DNA from 2 places in the Streptomyces sp. NPDC013457 genome. Region 1 is predicted to be linked to the other one. Evidence: riboswitches for the same ligand, from Rfam matches in the RefSeq annotation. Region 1 holds a riboswitch; the other holds the start of a gene.
What was found. A riboswitch is a leader RNA that binds a small molecule or an ion and turns the genes downstream of it on or off. The one in region 1 is predicted to bind S-adenosylmethionine.
Positions count from the first base shown of each region.

Region 2: it holds a riboswitch for S-adenosylmethionine, as region 1 does, so the genes downstream of both, thrC (threonine synthase) here and ACF1G2_RS09930 (aminotransferase class V-fold PLP-dependent enzyme) in region 1, are expected to answer to the same signal.

Region 1 covers NZ_JBICBL010000003.1:235,517-246,484, reverse strand. The annotation lists gene ACF1G2_RS09950 (NYN domain-containing protein) at 1-1,130, opposite strand, end outside; gene ACF1G2_RS09945 (hypothetical protein) at 1,166-1,408, opposite strand; gene ACF1G2_RS09940 (rhomboid family intramembrane serine protease) at 1,565-2,314, shown strand; gene ACF1G2_RS09935 (Lrp/AsnC family transcriptional regulator) at 2,311-2,592, shown strand; gene ACF1G2_RS09930 (aminotransferase class V-fold PLP-dependent enzyme) at 2,645-4,081, opposite strand; SAM riboswitch class IV at 4,272-4,388, opposite strand; gene trpD (anthranilate phosphoribosyltransferase) at 4,466-5,530, opposite strand; gene ACF1G2_RS09920 (cytochrome bc complex cytochrome b subunit) at 5,659-7,284, opposite strand; gene ACF1G2_RS09915 (Rieske 2Fe-2S domain-containing protein) at 7,281-8,333, opposite strand; gene ACF1G2_RS09910 (c-type cytochrome) at 8,330-9,139, opposite strand; gene ACF1G2_RS09905 (heme-copper oxidase subunit III) at 9,207-9,827, opposite strand; gene ACF1G2_RS09900 (hypothetical protein) at 10,005-10,406, shown strand; gene ACF1G2_RS09895 (Ig-like domain-containing protein) at 10,425-10,968, opposite strand, start outside.
Region 2 covers NZ_JBICBL010000009.1:139,124-150,091, forward strand. The annotation lists gene ACF1G2_RS24740 (hypothetical protein) at 1-852, opposite strand, end outside; gene ACF1G2_RS24745 (glucosyl-3-phosphoglycerate synthase) at 909-1,850, opposite strand; SAM riboswitch class I at 1,984-2,136, shown strand; gene thrC (threonine synthase) at 2,130-3,446, shown strand; gene ACF1G2_RS24755 (MoaD/ThiS family protein) at 3,562-3,837, shown strand; gene ACF1G2_RS24760 (cold-shock protein) at 4,282-4,485, shown strand; gene groL (chaperonin GroEL) at 4,809-6,437, shown strand; gene ACF1G2_RS24770 (SRPBCC family protein) at 6,586-7,053, shown strand; gene ACF1G2_RS24775 (GNAT family N-acetyltransferase) at 7,050-7,589, shown strand; gene ACF1G2_RS24780 (FG-GAP-like repeat-containing protein) at 7,834-10,896, shown strand; partial or broken gene ACF1G2_RS24785 (AraC family transcriptional regulator) at 10,950-10,968, opposite strand, start outside.

The sequences.
Region 1 (10,968 bases):
CCGTCGAACACACAGGTGACCTCGGCGCCCGAGCGGGCCGCGAGCGTGGACAGCCCGCCCAGCAGCCGCAGCCGCTGCTTCTCCAGCGGCATGGTCGGATAGCCGGTCTTGGTGACGTTGTAGCCGTCCACGACCAGATGCGCCTGGGGCAGCGCCAGGAGTTGGTCCAGGAGCGCCGGGTCGGTCTCGGAGAGCGCGCGGGCGGCGATGTCCTTCGGCGACATCCGTCCGGGCTCCACCGCGTCGACGGTGTCGGCGGGGTGGACGGAGACGGGCGGCAGGGCCAGTTCGCGGCGCAGCCCCTGCGCGGCGTCGAGCACCGTGTCGAGCAGCAGCCGCAGCCGCATGTCCTCCACCGAGCGCCCCTCACGGGCGGCCCGGCGGCTCGCCTCCAGGGCGGCCTCGACCTCACCGAGGCGGGCCTTGAGACGGCGGGTCTCGCTCTCCGCGGCCGAAACCTGCGCCGCGGCCTCCGCCTTGATCGTGTCGATCTCGGCGTGGGTGCGGCGCAGCGCCGCCTCGCCGCGCTTCACATCGCTCTGCGCGCTGCGCAGCTTGCGGTGAAGCGATTCGGCTTCCCTGCGCGCCGCCTCCAGGTCGTGGCGCAGTTCCTCGGTCTCCGCACGCCCGCGGTCCCTGGCTGCGGCGACCTCCTCGCGCAGCCGCTCCAGCTCGCGCCGGCCTGCCTCGTCGGCGCGCTCGGCGTCGGCCCGCTGGGCCTCCTCGCCCGCGGCGGCGACCAGCTTGACCCAGCCGGCGGGGCGCAGCACGTAGGCGGCCGCGGCGACGTCGACGGGGTCGGCGGCGGCGGGCGGGGCGCCGGTCTCGACGGCCCCGGCCAGCTCGGGCTGCGCCTCCTTGAACCGCTCGCCGATCCGCTGCCGGAAGAGCGGATCGCTCTCCAGGGCGGCGGCCATGGCGTTGCCCGCGAACTTGGCCCGCCGGCTCGCGGTGAAGCGGGCGTACTGCCTCAGGGGGGCCGGAAGCTCCGCGACGGTCAGCCCGCCGAAGGCGTCCGAGACCAGCGCGACGACCCGCCGCCGTACGCCGTCCGGCAGCGGGCGGTCGAGCGCCTCGGCAGCGTCACCTGCCGCGCCGGCCGGTTCACCACCGTGCGCGGGCTGCTCCACGTTGCGTCACCCCATCGTGTTGCGCACCGCCGCCGTCAGGAAGCGGTGCCGGGCCTGTCCACCAGTTCGATCTGGTCCACCGCGTTGCACCAGCGGCAGCGGACCGACTCGATGGTCTCACTGACCACCTCGCGCTCCTCGACCTTCGGCTCTCCCGCGAGATCCAGATGGACGTACTCGACGACCTTGGAGGACCGGGTCACATCGAACCGGGTCAGGTTGCCGCACAGGGTGCAGCGCCAGCGGGTCTCGGCGGTCGGCAGGGGAACCGTCGTCATCGTGCCGTCCTCTTTCATGTGCGTGATGCGGATGCGGGTGCCGCGGTGCGCCATTGAACTGCGGAGGTACTGCCCGTAACCCTACGGCCTCGCGGGTACCCCGTGTCGCGGCGAGGCACTCTGTCCAGGTGGGCACCGTTACGCCATGATCTGTCCATGATCGACAGGCGGCGCATCGCATGGCGGGAGGCGGCGCTCGGGGCGTGCCGGGGAGCCTGGAGCGGGCCCACTGTGACGTACGCCCTGATCGCCGCCTGCTGCCTCACGTTCCTGATCAGCCCGGTGTCGGGCCTCGACCCCTCCTACGGGACCGGGGACCGGGCCCTGGCGGCGCAGAGCGCGTACTTCCACCGCTGGGGGGTCGTGCCGGCCGAGCTGATGAGCGGTGAACCGGGCACGCTCGTCACCCCGCTGACCGCCCTCTTCGTCCACGGCAGCTGGCTGCACCTGCTCGGGAACATGCTGTTCCTGTTCGTCTTCGGCGCGATGGCCGAGGAGCGGATGGGGGCGCTCGGCTTCGCCCTCTTCTACGCGGGCTGCGGCTATCTGGCGCTGCTCGGCTACGCGGCGGCGTACGCGAGCAGCGAGCAGACGCTGGTCGGGGCGTCGGGGGCGATCTCGGGGGTGCTCGGGGCGTTCCTCTACCTCTTCCCGCGCTCCCGGGTGACGAGCCTGTTCCCGTTCCTGTTCTTCCTGCCGCTGCGGTTCCCCGCCTGGATCGTGCTCGTCTTCTGGTTCGCGCTCCAGTGGCTCGCGGCCCGCTCGGCCGGGGCGGGCCCCGGTGTCGCCTATCTGGCCCATGTGGTGGGCTTCGCCGTCGGCTTCCTCTACGCCTGGGTCCGCTACCGAGGTGGGGATACAGTGAAGTCCCCAGCCGCGGCGACCGAGGGAGAAAGCCAGCCGTGATCACCGCGATCGTGCTCATCAAGACCAGCGTGGACCGCATCCCCGAGATCGCGGAGTCGATCGCCGCGCTCGACAGCGTCAGCGAGGTCTTCTCGGTGACCGGTACGTACGACCTGATCGCCATGGTCCGCGTGCCGCGGCACGACGACCTCGCGGACGTCATCCCCGGCCGGATCAGCAAGATCCCGGGCGTGGAGGCGACGGACACGCACGTGGCCTTCCGGACGTACTCCCAGCACGACCTCGAAGCGGCCTTCGCGATCGGCCTGGAGTCCTGACGCGGGGGGGGGGCCGCGGCAGGCGGCCCCCTTCACCCGTACGAGTGAGTGTTCAGCCGCGGTCCGGGACGCAACGGCCGTCCTCGGTGCGGTACTTCCACTGCGCGCCGTCCCGGACGAGCTCCTTCACGGCCCGTACGAAACGCTCCACGTGCTCGTCGGGCGTACCGGCGCCGAAGCTGACGCGGATGGCGTTGAGCGACTTCTCGCCGGGCGCGGCCTCGGGGGCTCCGCACTCGCCCTGGGTCTGCGGGTCGCTGCCGAGCAGGGTGCGGACGAGCGGGTGGGCGCAGAAGAGGCCGTCGCGGACGCCGATGCCGTACTCGGCGGAGAGCGCGGCGGCGAAGTGGGAGCTGTTCCAGCCCTCGACGACGAAGGACAGGACACCGACGCGCGGAGCCTCCTCGCCGAAGAGCGAGAGCACCTTGACCTCCGGGACCACGGCGAGCCCCTCCCGGACGGTGGCGACGAGGTGCTGCTCACGGGCGACGAGGGAGTCGAACCCGGCCTCGGTGAGCGCCTTGCAGGCGGAGGCGATGGAGTAGACGCCGATGACGTTCGGCGAACCGGCCTCGTGGCGGGCGGCGGTGGTGTGCCACTCGACGTCCACTCCTCCGGCCCCTTCCCCGGCGACCCGTCGGCTCACCTTCTTGGACGCACCCCCGCCGGCGAGGTAGGGCTCGGCGTCCTGGAGCCAGTCGGCGCGGCCCGCGAGGACTCCCGAGCCGAAGGGGGCGTACAGCTTGTGGCCGGAGAAGGCCACCCAGTCCACGTCCAACTCCTGTACGGAGACCGGGTGGTGGGGCGCGAGCTGGGCGGCGTCGAGGACGATCCGGGCGCCGTGGGCGTGGGCGGCGGCGGCCAGTTCCCGGACCGGCCACAGCTCGCCCGTGACGTTGGAGGCGCCGGTGACGCAGACGAGCGCGGGGCCGTAGGGGTCACGGTCGGCGAGGGCGCGCTCCAGGGTCTCGACGGCCTGGGCGGGCGTACGCGGGGCGTTGAGGTAGGTGACGCGCGCGTCCCTCCACGGCAGGAGCGAGGCGTGGTGCTCGGTCTCGAAGACGAAGACCTCGCAGCCGGCGGGGAGCGCGGCGGCGAGCAGGTTGAGCGAGTCGGTGGTGGAGCGGGTGAAGACGACCTGGTCGGCGGGGCGGCAGTCGAGGAACTCGGCGACGGTGACGCGGCTGCTCTCGAAGAGGTCGGTGGAGAGCTGCGAGAGGTACCCGGCGCCGCGGTGGACGCTGCCGTAGTACGGGGCGTAGGCGGCGACGTCGTCCCAGACCCGCTGCAGGGCCGGCGCGCTGGCGGCGTAGTCGAGCGCGGCGTAGGTGACCTCGCCCCCGGTCACGAGGGGAACGGTGACGTCCCGCCCGAGGACCGGGAGCGGGGCGGCGCAGCAGGGGTCTCCGGCCTCGGAGTCGGTGGCGGCGGAGGGGACTGCGGTCACGGCGGCGTTCGTGGTGGCGGCGGCGTTCGGGTACGCGGACATGGCGGTGTCTCCTGAGGGGGAAGGTCAGCGAAGGGCCCGCGGGGCAGCGCGAAGGAGGGTGCCTCACACGGGTGTTGCCTCGACGCACGGTGTTCGTACGGAGGGTGGGGAAACGGGGCCGAAGGGCCCTAGCGCATTCGCTTGCTCACGAGACTGCTCCCTTGAGGACCAGGACCCCAGGGTGTGCAGGGGTCCGCGCTTGCCGCGGACCTTGCTGTCCACGGCCTGGTCTTCACCCGGGGCACCCCGCCACGGACGGAGGGTTGCCGGACAGCCAGCCGGGGCTTCGAGGCTGTCACTCATGACCTGGCACTGAACGTATGCCACGTGATCGCCGGTGCGCAACCCCGTTCCGGATGGCGGAACGGGGCGCGCCCGGCGCCGCTACCTGTTGCTGGCCGCGACCCAGCGCTCCAGCGCCTGCCTGGCCGCCCCCGAGTCGATCGACTCGGCCGCCCGCGTGATTCCCTCGCGCAGCTGCTCCGCCAGGGTGCCCGCGCCCGGCTCCAGGGCCGTGAGCGCCGCCGCCGAGTTGAGCAGTACCGCGTCCCGTACGGGACCGGTCTCGCCCGCGAGCAGCCGGCGGGCGACATCGGCGTTGTACGAGGCGTCGGCGCCGCGCAGCGCCTCCACCGGTACGAGTTCGATGCCGACGTCCCGCGGGTCGAAGGCCTCCTCGCGCACCGCGCCGTCCCGTACGACCCACACCCGGGAGGTGGCCGTGGTCGTCAGCTCGTCCAGGCCGTCGTCGCCGCGGAAGACCAGCGCCGAGGAGCCGCGCTCGGCGAGCACACCGGCCATGATCGGGGCCATCCGGGCGTCGGCCACACCGGTCGCCTGCGCCCTGACGCGGGCGGGGTTGGTGAGCGGACCGAGGAAGTTGAACGTGGTCCGGATGCCCAGTTCCTTGCGGGCCGCGGCCACATGGCGCAGCGCCGGGTGGAACTTCACCGCGAAGCAGAAGGTGATCCCCGCCTCCTCCGCGACCTCGACCACACGCTGCGGGGTGAGCTGCAGGTTGACGCCGAGCTTCTCCAGGACGTCGGAGGCGCCGCTGGCGCTGGAGGCGGCGCGGTTGCCGTGCTTGACGACCTTCGCGCCGGTGCCGGCCACGACGATCGCCGACATGGTGGAGATGTTGACGGTCTTCGCGCCGTCGCCGCCGGTGCCGACGATGTCGACGGAGGGGCCGGGCACCTCGATCACGTTGGCGTGCTCGTACATCGTCCGCACGAGGCCGGAGATCTCCTCGACGGTCTCGCCCTTGGCACGCAGGGCCACGGCGAAACCGGCGATCTGGGCGTCGGTGGCCTCGCCGCGCAGGATGCGGTCCATCGCCCAGGCGGTGTCCTCGGCGCTCTGGTCGCGGCCGGTCAGCAGGCCGTCCAGGACGGTGGGCCAGGAGCGGCCCGCCGACGTAGGTCCTCCAGCGGGGGTCGCAGCGCTCATGGCGGCTCCTGATCAGTGCGTGACGGTGACGACTCCACCCTATCGAGCAACGGAGACGGCAAAGAGCCCCGTCCATCGAATGGACGGGGCTCCCGCTGTGGCGACCTCAGGTCGGGTGGATCAGGTGATCAGTGGTGGCCGTGGCCGCTGGTGATCTCCTTGTACTCCTCGACGGTCGGCTTGGCGATCTGGCTGTCCTCGCCGTAGTAGCTCTTGTTGAGCCTGACGCGGAGCTTCTCCATGCGGCCGATCTTGCGCTCGACGCCGTTCTCGTCGACGAGCGGGCCGAGCTCGGCCGGCTTGTTCTGCTCGTGCGCCGTGAGGCGGTACAGCTCGCCCTGGCTGAGCGGCTGGTGGACCTCGACGAACTCACCGTGCGGCAGACGCTTGATGATGCCGGACTCGCGTCCGTGCAGCACCTTGTCGTGGTCGCGGCGCTGCAGGCCGAGACAGATCCGCTTGGTGAGGATGAACGCGAGGACCGGCCCGACGAAGAAGAAGATCCGGACGAACCAGGTGATCGAGTTCAGCGACAGGTGGAAGTGGGTCGCCCAGAGGTCGTTTCCACCACCGACGAGCATGATCATGTACGCGGTGATCCAGGCGACACCGAAGGCGGTGCGCGTCGGAGCGTTGCGCGGGCGCTGCGCGATGTGGTGCTCGCGCTTGTCGCCGGTGATCCACGACTCGATGAACGGGTAGACCGCGATCGCCGCGAGGACCGCGGGGAAGATCGCCAGCGGGATCATCACGCCCAGGACGAGCGTGTGGCCCCAGAGGTTGATCTCCCAGCCCGGCATGACACGGATCAGACCCTCGGCGAAGCCCATGTACCAGTCGGGCTGGGCGCCGGTGGACACCTGGTCCGGACGGTACGGGCCGAGCGCCCAGATCGGGTTGATCGAGGCGATCGCCGCGATGACCGCGATGACACCGAAGACCAGGAAGAAGAAGCCTCCGGCCTTGGCCATGTAGACCGGCAGCAGCGGCATGCCCACGACGTTCTTGTTCGTACGGCCGGGGCCCTCGAACTGCGTGTGCTTGTGGTAGAAGACCAGGATCAGGTGGGCGACCACCAGACCGAGCATGATGCCGGGCAGCAGCAGGACGTGCGCCGAGTAGAACCGGGCCACGAAGTCGCCGCCGGGGAACTCCCCGCCGAACAGGAACATCGACAGGTACGTGCCGATGACCGGGACGGACAGGATCGCGCCCTGCATGAAGCGGACACCGGTGCCGGAGAGCAGGTCGTCCGGGAGCGAGTAACCGGTGAAGCCGGTGAACATGCCCAGGAAGAACAGCAGGAAGCCGAACAGCCAGTTGATCTCACGCGGCTTGCGGAACGCGCCCGTGAAGAACACGCGCATCATGTGCACGAACATGCCGGCGAGGAAGATCAGCGCCGCCCAGTGGTGGATCTGCCGGATGAGCAGACCACCGCGCACATCGAAGGAGATGTGCATGGTCGAGTTGAACGCCTCGGACATCAGCTGGCCCTGCAGCGGGATGTAGCTGCCGTGGTACTCCACCTCGTTCATCGACGGGTGGAAGAACATCGTCAGGTACACACCCGTGAGGATGATGATGATGAAGCTGTAGAGGCAGATCTCACCCAGCATGAAGGACCAGTGGTCCGGGAAGATCTTCCGCATGTTGGCCTTGGCCAGGGAGTAGATCCCGAGACGGCCGTCGGCCCAGTCGGCCACCCGCTCACCGGCGGGTGCCTTCTTCTTCGAATCGGTCACAGTGCTCATCCGCGCTCCCAGAAGGCAGGGCCGACGGGCTCGGCGAAGTCGCCGAGCGCCTCCAGGTTGCCCTTGTCGTTCACACCGATCCGCAGCTGCGGAAGGGCGTGGCCGGCCGGGCCGAAGATGACACGGGCGCCGTCGGAGAGGTCGAAGGTGGACTGGTGGCACGGGCAGAGCACGTGGTGCGTCTGCTGCTCGTACAGCGAGATCGGGCAGCCCACGTGGGTGCAGATCTTCGAGAAGGCCACGATGCCCTCGTGCGACCACTCGAGCTCGCGCTTGTCCTTGATGTCCTCCGGCTGGATCCGGACGATCATCAGGGCGGCCTTGGCGATCTCGACCTGGAAGTCGTGGTCGTGCTCGGACAGGCCCTCGGGCATCGCGAAGGTCAGCGAACCGACCGCGACGTCCTCGGGACGCAGCGGCTCGTGCGTGTTCATGTTGATGAGCTGCTTGCCCTCGGCCCACAGGGTGGACCGGAGCTTCTTCTCGGGCAGCGGGCCCATGTCACGCAGCAGCACGAGGCCGGAGAGCGGTACGAGCGACAGCGCACCGAACATCGTGTTGCGGATCAGCTTGCGGCGGCCCATGCCGGACTCGGCGGCACCGGCCGCGAAGTCCGCCATGACCTTCGCCTTGGTCTCCGCCGGCGCCGCGATCGGGTGACGCTCGTCGGCGATCTCCACGTCGGACATCAGGGTGCGGGCCCAGTGGACCGCGCCCGCGCCGATGAAGAAGAGCGCCGCGCCGAGGGTGAGACCCAGGGCGAAGTTGAGCGCGCTCACCCGGCCGAACGGCCAGATGTAGACGATCTTGTCGACCGGGAAGATCACGTACGACGCGATGAAGCCGACCGTGGCCAGCATCGACAGCGTGAACATGAAGGCGACCGCACGCTCGGACCGTCGGGCGGCCCGCTCGTCGATGTCCTGGATGCGCGGCTTGTGGGGCGGAAGGCCCGGGTCCGCGAACGGGTCGTCGAGGACCTTCACCGCGCCGTGCGCGGTGTCCTGCTCAGCGGGCAGGTTCTCTTCTGGAATCTCTTGGCTACTCATGACTTCTTGGCCTTAGCGGTGTGGGCCGCGACCCAGACGGCAACTGCGATCAGCGCACCGAGACCGAAGACCCAGGCGAACAGACCCTCGCTGACCGGGCCGAGGCCGCCGAGCGAGAGCCCGCCGGGGCTGTCGGCCTTTTCGCCGTTGACGGCCTGGACGTACGCGATGATGTCCTTCTTCTCCTTCTCCGGCATGGTCGTGTCAGGGAAGGAGGGCATGTTCTGCGGGCCGGTCTGCATGGCCTCGTACAGGTGCTTCGGGCTCACGCCTTCGAGGTTCGGGGCGTACTTGCCGTGCGTGAGCGCGCCGCCCTCACCGGTGAAGTTGTGGCACTGGGCACAGTTGGAGCGGAACAGGTCGCCACCACGGGCGATGTCGGCCCCGTCGGGGCTGTACTGCCCCTCCTTCGGCGTGATCGGGCCGGCGCCGAGGGAGGCGATGTACGCCGCGAGCAGATCGATCTCAGCCTGCGAGTAGATGACCTTCTTCTTCGGCACCTGGGCGCCCGGCTGCTGGGCCGGCATGCGGCCCGTGCCGACCTGGAAGTCGACGGCCGCGGAGCCGACGCCTACCAGGGACGGGCCGTCAGAGGTGCCCTGACCGCCGGTGCCGTGGCAGCTGGCGCAGCCGACGGCGTAGAGCTTCTGGCCCTCCTCGATGGCGAGGGACTGGGCGGTTTCATCGGCCTTCGCCGTGCCCGCGGGCGCGAACGCGGCGTACAGCCCCCCGGTGGCCGCCAGCGCGAGGAGTAGGACGACGACCGCCGCCAGCGGATGGCGTCGTCGTGCGGAGAGCTTTTTCACGGATTACCCCGGTGTCAGGATCTTCTGCGTCGGTGCTTGCTGGATGTGTTCGGGTCCCGGGACCCGATTACTTGATCATGTAGATCGTGGCGAAGAGGCCGATCCAGACGACATCGACGAAGTGCCAGTAGTAGGACACGACGATGGCGGCGGTTGCCTGCTCGTGAGTGAACCTCTTGGCGGCGTACGTCCGGCCCAGGACCAGCAGGAAGGCGATGAGACCGCCCGTCACGTGCAGGCCGTGGAAGCCGGTGGTCAGGTAGAACACCGAGCCGTAGGGGTCCGACGAGAGCGAGAGCCCCTCGTGCTTGACCAGCTCGGTGTACTCGAACACCTGGCCGCCGATGAAGATCGCACCCATCACGAACGTGATGATGAACCACGTCCGGAGCTTCTTCACATCGCCCCGCTCGGCGGCGAAGACGCCGAGCTGGCAGGTGAGGGAGGAGAGCACCAGGATCGTGGTGTTGGTCGCCGAGAACGGGAAGTTCAAGGCGTCGGCCTTTTCCGTCCAGAACTCGGGACCGGTCACCGATCGCAGGGTGAAGTACATCGCGAAGAGGGCCGCGAAGAACATCAGCTCGGAACTCAGCCAGATGATCGTTCCGACGCTGGTGAGGTTCGGTCGATTGACCGACGGGTGCGCGTGCCCGGTTTCTACTGTCGTTACTGTCGCCACGACCGACATTATGTCGGTCGCTTATCCCGCCCTCACTCCGGGGGGTGCCGTTCGGAGTGTCAGGGGCGTCTGTCCAGCCCGAACGGCCCATCGAAGTGGCCTCCCAACCGGTGTCGTACCGGTGTTGACGGGGTGTGGGACGGAGTAGCATCCCGCGCATCGGTTGATGACCTTCACGGAGGAACGATGCAGTCGAGCGCCACGGTCCTGGTCTACAGCGACGACGCGAACACGCGGGAACAGGTGCGCCTGGCGGCGGGTCGCAGGCCCGCGGCCGACGTTCCGCCGGTCGAGTTCATCGAGTGCGCGACACTCCCGGCCGTGCTCAAGCGGCTGGAGGAGGGTGGCGTCGACGCCTGCGTGCTGGACGGCGAGGCCGTGCCGGCGGGCGGCATGGGCGTCTGCCGGCAGATCAAGGACGAGGTCTTCCGCTGCCCGCCGGTGCTGCTCCTGATCGGCCGCCCGCAGGACGCGTGGCTGGCCACCTGGAGCCGTGCGGACGCCGCGGTCACCCTTCCGGTGGAACCGGTCGAGTTCGCGGCGTCCCTGGCGGCCCTGCTCCGCTCGCGCCTGTCGATCGACGCGTAACAGGACCGGAACGGAGCCTCAGACGAGAGGCCTCAGCCGGGTCGGGTCCGGCTGGTGGGCGGCGCTCTTGGTGTCCGCGACCAGGGCGCTGCCCTCGCGCCACTTGTCCCAGGGCAGGTTCCAGTCGCCGAATCCGTTCCCGAACGGGTCCATCGTGTCGCCGATGCTGTTGACGGTCTGCACGATGTCGCCCGGACGGACGGTCTCGAAGAACCAGGCCGCGTTCCCCGTCGACATGCCGACACAGCCGTGGCTGACGTTCGCGAACCCCTGCGAGCCCACGGACCAGGGCGCGGCGTGGACGTACTCGCCGCTCCAGGTCACCCGTGTCGCGTAGTAGACGGGCAGGTCGTACGACTCGGAGCTGCCCTCCGCGATGCCGACGCTGGTGCCGCGCATCCGGACGAAGTACTCCTTGCCGAGGATGACTTTGATGCCGTTGCGGGTGGAGAAGCCCGGTTTGCCGGTGGTCACCGGCATGGTCTTGATCACTTCTCCGTTGCGCCGCACGGTCATGGAGAACGTGCCGGCGTCCGCGACGGCCTCGATCCGGTCGCCGATC
Region 2 (10,968 bases), on a different contig from region 1:
GGAGGCGCCCGGGCCACCGGAGGGGTGGGCCGCGGTGACGCTCCTGCCGTCCACGAGGAAGCCGGCGCCCGGTGTGCTCCCGCCGCCGTAGGCCGTCACGCTCGCCCGCGCCCGGCCCGCCGTCCGGTGGAAGCCGTCGACGGCGACCGTGGTCGCGGGGGAGGTGGGCCGCTGGAGGACGTGCCCGCCGTAGACGCGGACGGCCCGCCGTTCCGGGGCGAAGGCCGGCTCGGGGCCGGGGAACTCGTGGACCACCGTCAGGGACCAGCCCGCCACACAGCCCGTGCCCCGCGCCGTCCAGATGCCGCCGACCGCGACCGTCGCGTCGGTGCCGGTCACGCCCGCGAACGCGGCCGTGACGTCCGACTCGCCCGTGTAGTGGTGCGCGCCGCCGATGTCGGCCGGGTCGGTCACCATGCTGTCGATCGAGACCGTCGTCTCCGGGCCCGCCCCGACCTTGATGCGCGGTTCGGTCGTGGCGTGGTCGCCCGACGTGGTCGCGGCCTCGCGACCGGAGCCGGCGCACCGCTTCGACAGGGCCCCGCTGGCCGTTCTGTACGTGCCGTCGTGCCCGCCCCAGAAGAGCCGGGCGTACGCGACCTTGGCGCCGGCCGGGATCACGACGCGGGCGGTCCCGGAGCCGGTGCCGGACCCGGACCCGGACTCGGTGCCGGCTGTCACGGCAGCGGTGGCGCCGACGGTCGTGAAGTCGCCGTACAGCGAGGCTTCGTAGCGTTTGCCGAAGGGCTCCACCACGTCCGCCGCGGCCGGACCGGCCGCGGCGAGGGTGAGCGAGCCGAGCGAACCGAGTGAGCCGACGGCGAGGCCGAGCGCCGCCGGCAACGTGGTCATTCGTGGGGTGAACGGCATAGAACGGAAATGTATGCAAAAAGCATCATCATCCGGCGCTACGCCACGCGGCGGTGCGTGTACTCCGTGATGTCGATCATCGGCGGTCGCTCCTCGGTGTCCACCGCGTACGTCCGCGGGGTGAAGCCGTCGTCGCCCCGCTCGAACTGTGTCAGCCGGGGACGCACGAGATGCCCGCGCGAGAGCCGCAGCTGCGCCGTCCGGTAGATCGCCGCCGCCATCCGGCCCAGCGCGCGGCCGTCCTGGTGCCGGTGCTTGCGGACGCCGACGTCGACCTGGGCGAGCGCGTCCAGGCCGACCGTGTGGAGGGCGTCCACGAGCAGACCCAGCTCCACTCCGTAACCGACCGGGAACGGCAGCTGTTCGAGCAGCGAGCGCCGCGCCGCGTACTCGCCGCCGAGCGGCTGTACGAAGCCGGCCAGCTGCGGCCAGTGCAGATTGAGCAGCGGCCGTGCCACCAGCTCGGTCACCCGCCCACCCTGACCTGGGGAGTCGCCCAGCGGACGGTCGTACATGGCCTTCACGAAGTCGACGTCCGGTTCGGTGAGCAGCGGGCCGACGATCCCGGTGACGAAGTCCGCGGAGAAGTCCCGCAGATCCGCGTCGACGAAGCAGACGATGTCCCCGCGCGTCACCATCAGTGACCGCCACAGCACCTCGCCCTTGCCGGGCACGGCCGGAATCCGGGGCAGGATCGCGTCGCGCGCCACGACGCGCGCCCCGGCCGCCGCCGCGAACTCCGCCGTACGGTCGGTGGAACCGGAGTCGATCACCACCAGTTCGTCCACGAGCGGCACCGCCTCGGTCATCAGCTCCCGGCGGATCACGGAGACGATGTCGCCGACCGTCGCCTCCTCGTCGAGGGCGGGCAGGACGACGCTGACCGTCGTCCCGTGCTTCGCCGCCAGGATGCGGTCGAGCGAACGGTCCGCCACGGACCAGGACCGCCGGCCCAGCCAGCGCTCCACTTCCTCCAGCACGTGATCTCCATCTCGCGGTTCGGACGGCAGGTTCAACCCTCCGGGCCTTCGGTTACAGTCTTGAACAACGCGGATGCCCGATGCATGTCGGGGTCCCACCCGCGTCTGACAACCGCTTCACACAATCGAATACCGCTCATCCAGAGGGGCAGAGGGAAACGGCCCGTTGAAGCCCCGGCAACCCTCCAGTCGGTCTCGTCCGCGACACAACGCGCCAGCGAGGCTCCCGGCTAGGGAAGGTGCCAAATCCGTCTCATGACGACATTCGTCATGGGAAAGATGAGGAGAAAGGGCCTCGCCTCCATGGCTGTACAGACTGTTTCCACCGAAACCTCCCGGACCGTCGATCTCGGTCCCGCTTCGGGCCTTTCCTGCCGGGAATGCGGTGAAGTCTTCCCGCTCGGCCCGATCTTCGCCTGCGAGCTCTGTTTCGGCCCGCTCGAAGTCGCGTACGACCTCCCCACCGGTGACCCCGAGGCGCTGCGCAAGCAGATCGAGGCCGGCCCCGCCAACATCTGGCGCTACGCCCCGCTGCTGCCCGTCCCGGCCGACGTCGCCGAGAAGCCGAACCTGAACCCCGGCTGGACCAAGCTCGTCCAGGCCGACAACCTCGCCCGTGAGCTGGGTGTCGAGCCCGGCAAGCTCTTCGTCAAGGACGACTCCGGCAACCCGACGCACTCCTTCAAGGACCGCGTCGTCGCCCAGGCCCTGGAGGCGGCCCGCGCCTTCGGCTTCACCACGCTGTCCTGCTCCTCCACCGGCAACCTGGCCGGCGCCGTCGGCGCCGCCGCCGCCCGTGCCGGATTCCGCTCCTGCGTGTTCATCCCGCACGACCTGGAGCAGGGCAAGGTCGTCATGGCCGCCGTCTACGGCGGTGAGCTGGTCGGCATCGAGGGCAACTACGACGACGTCAACCGCTTCTGCTCCGAGCTCATCGGCGACCCGCTGGGCGAGGGCTGGGGCTTCGTCAACGTCAACCTGCGTCCGTACTACGGCGAGGGCTCCAAGACGCTCGCGTACGAGATCTGCGAGCAGCTGGGCTGGGTGATCCCGGACCAGCTCGTGATCCCGATCGCCTCCGGCTCGCAGCTCACCAAGATCGACAAGGGTCTGCAGGAGCTCATCAAGCTGGGCCTGGTCGAGGACAAGCCGTACAAGATCTTCGGCGCGCAGGCCGAGGGCTGCTCGCCGGTGTCGGCCGCCTTCAAGGCCGGTCACGATGTCGTACGGCCCCAGAAGCCGAACACCATCGCCAAGTCGCTGGCGATCGGCAACCCGGCCGACGGCCCGTACGTCCTGGACATCGCCCGCCGCACGGGCGGCGCGGTGGAGGACGTCGACGACGAGCAGGTCGTCGAGGCGATCAAGATCCTCGCCCGTACGGAGGGCATCTTCGCCGAGACGGCGGGCGGTGTGACGGTCGGCGTGACGAAGAAGCTGGTCGAGGCCGGCCTCATCGACCCGGCCCTCACCACGGTCGTTCTCAACACGGGTGACGGCCTCAAGACGCTGGACGCGGTGGCCGATACCTCGCAGGCGACCGCGACGATCCGCCCGAGCCTGGACGCGTTCCGCGAGGCAGGCCTGGCGGGCTGACGCCCGCGACCGCCGAGGTGCGGGCGCTGCCGGTGACCCGGCCGCGCCCGCACCCCGCCACCCGCCACCCGGCACCCCGTCCGCCCCGCCCGAAGCCACCGAAGGTGAACACCCCATGAGCGTGAAGGTCCGCATCCCCACCATCCTCCGCACCTACACCGGCGGCCAGGCCGAGGTCGCCGCCGAGGGCGCGACCCTGTCCGAGGTCATCGCCGATCTGGAGAAGAACCACGCGGGCATCGCGGCCCGTGTCCTGGACGACCAGGGCAAGCTGCGCCGCTTCGTGAACGTCTACGTCAACGACGACGACGTCCGCTTCGAGCAGGGCCTGGAGACGGCGACGCCGGACGGCGCCGGCGTCTCGATCATCCCGGCCGTCGCCGGAGGCTGATCGTCCGGCGCGGCACGGGCGGCCTCAGGGCCGTCCCGGCGCCCCCGCGTTACCCGGCGTAACCGAATTGCCCCTTCCGCGAGAGAAGCGGAGGGGGCAATTCTGCATGGTTGAGCGCGGTAGAGTTGGGGAAGTCCCCCCGGCTTTCCCCCGCTGCTCGTGCCAGACGCATATGAGAATGCGCCCGCACGCGACAAGAAGCAGCCAAAGTGCACGTGCGTTGTGTACCTTCTGCGCGCTTTGCCGGGCCCGACTTGCCCCGGAATTCAGTGAATTCTCCTCAATTCTCCTTTACGCCATGCCCAGAATTCTCGCCCGATTGACCTGTTGCAGAGGGCAGTTGGGCAGATACATTCAGCCGCGGTCGACGCGTTCCGGCGCAGGGTCTGACCCGGGTCCGCGAAGTGCGGTCCCGCGCAAGGGCCAGTAATAGGGGAGTTAGGCATGGCTCAGGGCACCGTCAAGTGGTTCAACGCGGAGAAGGGCTACGGCTTCATCGCGGTCGACGGTGGTGCGGATGTATTCGTCCACTACAGCGCGATCCAGATGGACGGCTACCGCACCCTTGAAGAGGGTCAGCGGGTCGAGTTCGAGATCTCGCAGGGCCAGAAGGGTCCGCAGGCGGACATGGTCAAGCTCGCCGTCTGAGCACGGCGCGATCGGCCACCACGTACGCACTCACGCGTTCTCACGCCGAGGGGTCCGCATCCTGACCGGGATGCGGACCCCTCGTGCGTGCGCGGGGAGGTGGCGGCGGCCTCTCTCGATCTGCGGGAGTCGCTTGCACTCGCATGGGCCGAGTGCTAATCATTGGCGTTAGCACTCTGAAGGTGAGAGTGCTTACGAGGATCGGGCAGACGAGGTCCGCGGCCAGGTGGGGCAAGGAACCACAGGGCACGCAGGCCGTCCGTCGCGGGCGTCGGCGCGGTCCTGGAGCGTTATCCACCCCATGTCCGGGAGGACCACTTCACATGGCCAAGATCATCGCGTTCGACGAGGAGGCACGGCGCGGTCTCGAGCGCGGGATGAACCAGCTCGCCGACGCCGTCAAGGTCACCCTTGGCCCCAAGGGCCGGAACGTCGTCCTCGAGAAGAAGTGGGGCGCCCCCACGATCACCAACGATGGTGTGTCCATCGCCAAGGAGATCGAGCTCGAGGACCCGTACGAGAAGATCGGCGCCGAGCTGGTCAAGGAAGTCGCCAAGAAGACGGACGACGTCGCCGGTGACGGTACGACCACCGCGACCGTCCTCGCCCAGGCGCTCGTCCGCGAGGGCCTGCGCAACGTGGCGGCCGGCGCCAACCCGATGGCCCTCAAGCGCGGCATCGAGAAGGCCGTCGAGGCCGTCTCCGGCGCCCTGCTCGAGCAGGCGAAGGATGTCGAGACCAAGGAGCAGATCGCTTCCACGGCCTCCATCTCCGCCGCCGACACCCAGATCGGCGAGCTCATCGCCGAGGCGATGGACAAGGTCGGCAAGGAAGGCGTCATCACCGTCGAGGAGTCCCAGACCTTCGGTCTGGAGCTGGAGCTCACCGAGGGTATGCGCTTCGACAAGGGCTACATCTCGGCGTACTTCGCCACCGACATGGAGCGTATGGAGGCGTCCCTGGACGACCCGTACATCCTGATCGTCAACTCCAAGATCTCCTCCGTGAAGGACCTGCTCCCGCTGCTGGAGAAGGTCATGCAGTCGGGCAAGCCCCTGCTGATCATCGCCGAGGACGTCGAGGGCGAGGCCCTGTCGACCCTGGTCGTCAACAAGATCCGCGGCACCTTCAAGTCCGTCGCGGTCAAGGCTCCGGGCTTCGGCGACCGCCGCAAGGCCATGCTGAACGACATCGCCATCCTCACGGGCGGCACGGTCATCTCCGAGGAGGTCGGTCTCAAGCTCGAGAACGCCGGCCTCGACCTGCTGGGCCGCGCCCGCAAGGTCGTCATCACCAAGGACGAGACCACGATCGTCGACGGTGCCGGTGACAGCGAGCAGGTCGCCGGTCGCGTCAACCAGATCCGCGCCGAGATCGAGAACTCGGACAGCGACTACGACCGCGAGAAGCTGCAGGAGCGCCTGGCGAAGCTCGCCGGCGGTGTTGCGGTCATCAAGGCCGGTGCCGCGACCGAGGTCGAGCTCAAGGAGCGCAAGCACCGCATCGAGGACGCCGTTCGCAACGCGAAGGCGGCCGTCGAGGAGGGCATCGTCGCCGGTGGTGGCGTGGCCCTGCTCCAGGCCTCCAGCGTCTTCGAGAAGCTCGAGGCCGACCTCTCGGGCGACGAGGCCACGGGTGCCGCGATCGTGAAGCTGGCCCTCGAGGCCCCGCTGAAGCAGATCGCCGTCAACGCCGGCCTCGAGGGTGGCGTCGTGGCGGAGAAGGTCCGCAACCTGCCCGTCGGCCACGGCCTGAACGCCGCGACCAACGAGTACGTCGACCTCATCGCCGAGGGCATCATCGACCCGGCGAAGGTGACGCGTTCCGCCCTGCAGAACGCGGCCTCCATCGCCGCGCTGTTCCTGACCACCGAGGCCGTCATCGCCGACAAGCCGGAGAAGGCCTCCGCGGCCGCTCCGGGCGGCATGCCGGGCGGTGACATGGACTTCTGAGCCTCGGCTCGGTAGTTCCTCGCTGTACGCGACCGAGGGCGGCACTCCTGCTGGGGGTGCCGCCCTCGGGCGTTCGGGGTGATGCTGGTGGGGTGGGGGTGGTCAGCCACTCCCGGAAGCGGAGCCTCTCGGAAGGCGGGAGCGATCCATGATCACGCTGCTGACGACACCGGCCGACCGCGAGCTGGTCATCACCCGGACCTTCGACGCCCCGCCCGCCCGTGTCTGGGAGGCGTGGACGAAACCCGAGCACGTGCGCCAGTGGTACGGCGTGGCGGCCCTGCCCACGGTGATCTCCGACGTCGACCTCACGGTCGGCGGCGCGTGGCGCTGGGGCCAGAAGGCCCCCGACGGCCGGGAGATCGTCTTCTCCGGAACGTACGAGGAGATCGTCCCGAACGAGCGCCTCGTCTACACCGAGGTCTTCGAGCTCATGCCGGGGCCACCGGTCCATGTCACCCTCACCTTCGACGACACCCCGGACGGCGGCACGGCGCTCACCAGCACATCGATCTGGCCGTCGTCGGAGATCCGCGACCAGGCGCTGGCGACGGGGATGGAGGCGGGGGTCAAGGAGGAGTACGACCGTCTCGCGGCCTATCTGGGGACGATGTGAGCCTCGACGTGCCGCGGCTGCCCGCGGGGGCGTACGACCTGCGCCCCTGGGAACGCGCGGACCTCCCGCTCGTGGAGGAGGCGTCGGCGGACCCGTACATCCCGCTGACCACCACGGTCCCGCCGGTGTACTCGGAGGCGGAGGGCGAGGGGTTCGTACGCCGCCAGTGGCACCGCTCGGAGTCGGGAGCGGGCTACTCCTTCGTCATCGTCCGCCGTCGCGACGACCGCCCGGCGGGCATGATCGGCCTCTGGCTCCGCGACCTCCCCGAGGGCCGCGCGACCGTCGGCTACTGGGTCGCCCCCTCCTGCCGGGGCGAGGGCGCGGCCGGCGCGGCGCTGACGGCGCTGAGTGCGTGGGCCATGGGTGAACTGGGCATCCCCCGCCTCCAGTTGCTCGTCGAACCCTGGAACGAGGCGTCGGCGAAGACGGCGGAACGGGCCGGCTTCGCCCGGGAGGGCCTGCTGCGGTCCTGGCAGGAAGTGGGCGGGGAACGACGGGACATGGTGATGTACGGGCGGGTGCGGGTGCCGTAGGGGGCGGAGTGCCGGTCGACCGGGCCAGGCCGGGCGGGCCGGGATCCGGGTGAACGAGGGGATCAGCGGCCTTGTACGATCCGGTCGACCGGCAGTGGGGGGCACTGAGGTCGCCGGTCGTGTGATGTCCCGACCGGCGTATCGCCGCAGTTCAACGCAGGCTCTTGTCGCACGTCCGCGTGCGGACGTGTGAGTTCCCTGCCCCGCCTCCCGGGACCGAGAGAACGATGACCCGAGGAGTTCCGTGTACGGCAAGAGACCCCTGAGTACCCTGCTCACCGCCACCGTCCTCGGCGTGTCCGGTGTCGTCCTCGGCCCCGTCCAGCCCTTCGCCCGGGCGGTGACGCCGGTGGAGTCGGTGGACTCGGCGCCCGCGGTGGTCATCCCGGGCGCTTCCAGCGTCGTCCCTGTGCGCAACGGTGTGCTGAGCGCGGGCGAGCACGGGTACCTCCACTTCGAGGAGGGGGTCGGCAACACCTGGCGAACGTATGGCGGTGCCGCGAAGCCGGTGGTGGTGGACCCGAACGCGACCTCGCCCTATGGGTCCTACAGCCTGGGGACCGGTTCGGACGTCGTGGCCGACTACGACGACGAGGGCAAGGTCGTCGCGCTCAAGGACGTGGTCACGGGAGAGACCGGGACAGTGGCGCTGCCGGCCGTGCACGATCTCGTCGGCGTGTTCGGCTGGAACGTCCTGACCCGGGACACGACGGCGCAGAACCTCACGCTGCATGTGCTCGACACGCGGTCCGGCGTGCTCCGCGACCGGACGGTCGAAGGCACCCCCGCGGAGCGGTTCTACCGCATGGAGATACCGGTCTCGCTGGGTGACGACGACGGCCTCGTCCTGGGGCTCAACGGGCGGACGTACTGGGTCGACACCACCCGGGCCCGCGCCACCGCGCTGCCGGACCTGGTGTCGCTCTCGAGGCGTGACAGCGCGCTCACGCCCGACCGGCTTCTGTACCGCCAGGGATCCCAGCTCTCGGTGTACGACCGTGCCGATCTCGGACGGGCACCGCTCAGGACGCCGGTGACCGACGAGAAGGACAGCTCGATCCTCGGGCTGGTCGGTGACGACCTTGTCATCGCCCGCCACGATCCGCTGAACGGCATCCTGGGCGGCGACGCCCCCTCCCTGCGCGTCGAGGCCGTTCCGCTCTCCGGCGGAACCCCTCGCGTCCTCGTCGCGCGGTCCACGGGTCGTGCAGTCGGCGCCCCCGACGGCGGGTTGCTGGTCGACGGCGGCCCCGGCACCGCTGACTACGGTGTGTACAGGGTGACCGCCGATGCCGACGGACGAGCCCGGGCCGTGCGAGACAGCGCGGTTGCCTCGCGGAACGTCGTCAACGTCGTCCGGCGCCTCTCCTTCCAGCAGGGCCGTCTCACCAGCCTGGAGGGTGTCGCCGCGGACGGGCGGACAGGGGTGTACACGCGCTCCGTGACCGCCACGCCGTCGGACCTCGCCTACGCTGCCCGTCAGGATCGCGGTCGTGTCCCTGCCGAACTGCCCGAGGCATGCCGGATCGACCAAGGCTGCCCCACCGTCCAGGAGGCGGGTGACGGCCGTCTGATCTACGACCACGAGGGCATTCCGGTTCACCGGGTGGACGAGGGCGCTCAGCTTCCCGGTACCGCGGTCGATGCCGGACCCGGCGGGATCCTCGGCAGCTCCGGCCGCTGGACCGTGGCCAACGTGTTCGGGTTCGACGGGACGTCCAAGAGCCGGGTGCTCGACACCGACACCGGTACGGCCGTACGCACACTGCCGGGCCTGGGGGCATCGCTCGACGGGACGACTCTCTGGGTCTACGAAGCGGGCAACGGCACTGTGACCGGCTATGACGTCCGGTCCGGTGAACTCCTGAACAGCGCATCCATCCCCAGCTGCACCTTGACCAGCGCCCGCGTCATCGGTCGTTGGCTGCACTGGACGTGCATGTTCGGAGGACAGGGTATCTACGATCTTCGGACCCGCACGATGACGCCTCTGGGTATCGGCAACAGCACCCACACCGAGCTCGGCGACGGCTTCCTCGCCTACTTCTCCGAGGGTCGCATCAAGATCAGGGAGTTGGCCACCGGCACCGTTCGCGACATCGGTGCCGAGGGTGTCTCGCCCGAGACCGTGTGGACGGTCGACCCGGCCACCGGCACGATCGCCTGGGCCGACGCGCAGGGTGGGATCCATCTCGTCGGCAGCGGCGTCGTGACCTCTCCGCTGAGGGTCACCGATGCCGTCGCTCCGGCCGCCGCGAACCTCAGGTCGGCCTCCTGGAAGCCGCGTTGGTGGGTGTCGAAGCCCGCCGGATCGTGGTCCCTGACGCTGAAGCGGAAGACGAACGGCGCTGTCGTGCGGACGCTGTCCGGTGGCCCGGCCCGTGGTGCGGTCGCGCCCGTGTGGGACGGCAGGGACACGGGCGGCAGGCACGTGGCGAATGGGGCGTACACCTGGACCCTGACTGCCGATCCCGCCGACGGGCAGGGCGCCGCACTCTCCGCCACAGGGTCGCTGTCGGTGACCGGTGGCGTTCCGGAGTGGCGCGACCTGGCCGGGGACGACGGGTTCGGCGATCTGCTGGTGACGGACACGTCGGGGCTGGTGTCGATGTACCGGGGCACCGGAACGGGCGGTCTGGCCGCGCGAATCGCCGGCACGGGTGCGAGGTTCGCGACGACATCGGTGTTCGTCCCGTCCGGCGACACGAACGGCGACGGCTGCGGCGACGTGATCGTGCGTGTCGATGACCAGATGCGCTCGTACCGGCCGGGCTGCGGGAAGGTGCTGTCGGCCTCGTCCCCGTACACGCTGATCGGTTCGGGCTGGGGTCAGTACGACGTGCTGACGTCCTCCGGGGATGTGAACGGTGACGGCCGGATCGATCTGATCGCCCGCCAGAAGGCGACCGGCGACATGTACTTCTACCCGGGGACGGCGGATCACCGGCTGGGTTCACGGGTGAAGATCGGTACGAACTGGAAGCTGTACTCGAAGATCGTCGGGGCGGGTGACCTGAACGGTGACGCGCGGGGCGATCTGCTGGGCGTGGACGCCTCGGGTGTGCTGTGGCGGTACTACGGCACGGCTTCGGGCGGCGTGACGGCCCGGGTGAAGGTCGGCGGCGGCTGGGGCGCGTACTCGTCCATGGTGGGCATGGGTGACATCACGGGCGACGGCCGTGCGGACCTGGTGGCCCGGGACACCTCGGGCAGGCTGTGGCGCTACGGCAACCTCGGCACCGGCCTCTACGCCTCGCGCGCCATGATCGGCAGCGGCGGATGGAACGGCTTCAAGGGCCTGTACTGATCCGCTGACGTGTCCGTACGCCCTGAGGGCCCGCGCCAGGGAAGGCCGGGCCCTCAGGGGTGTGCCGCCGTG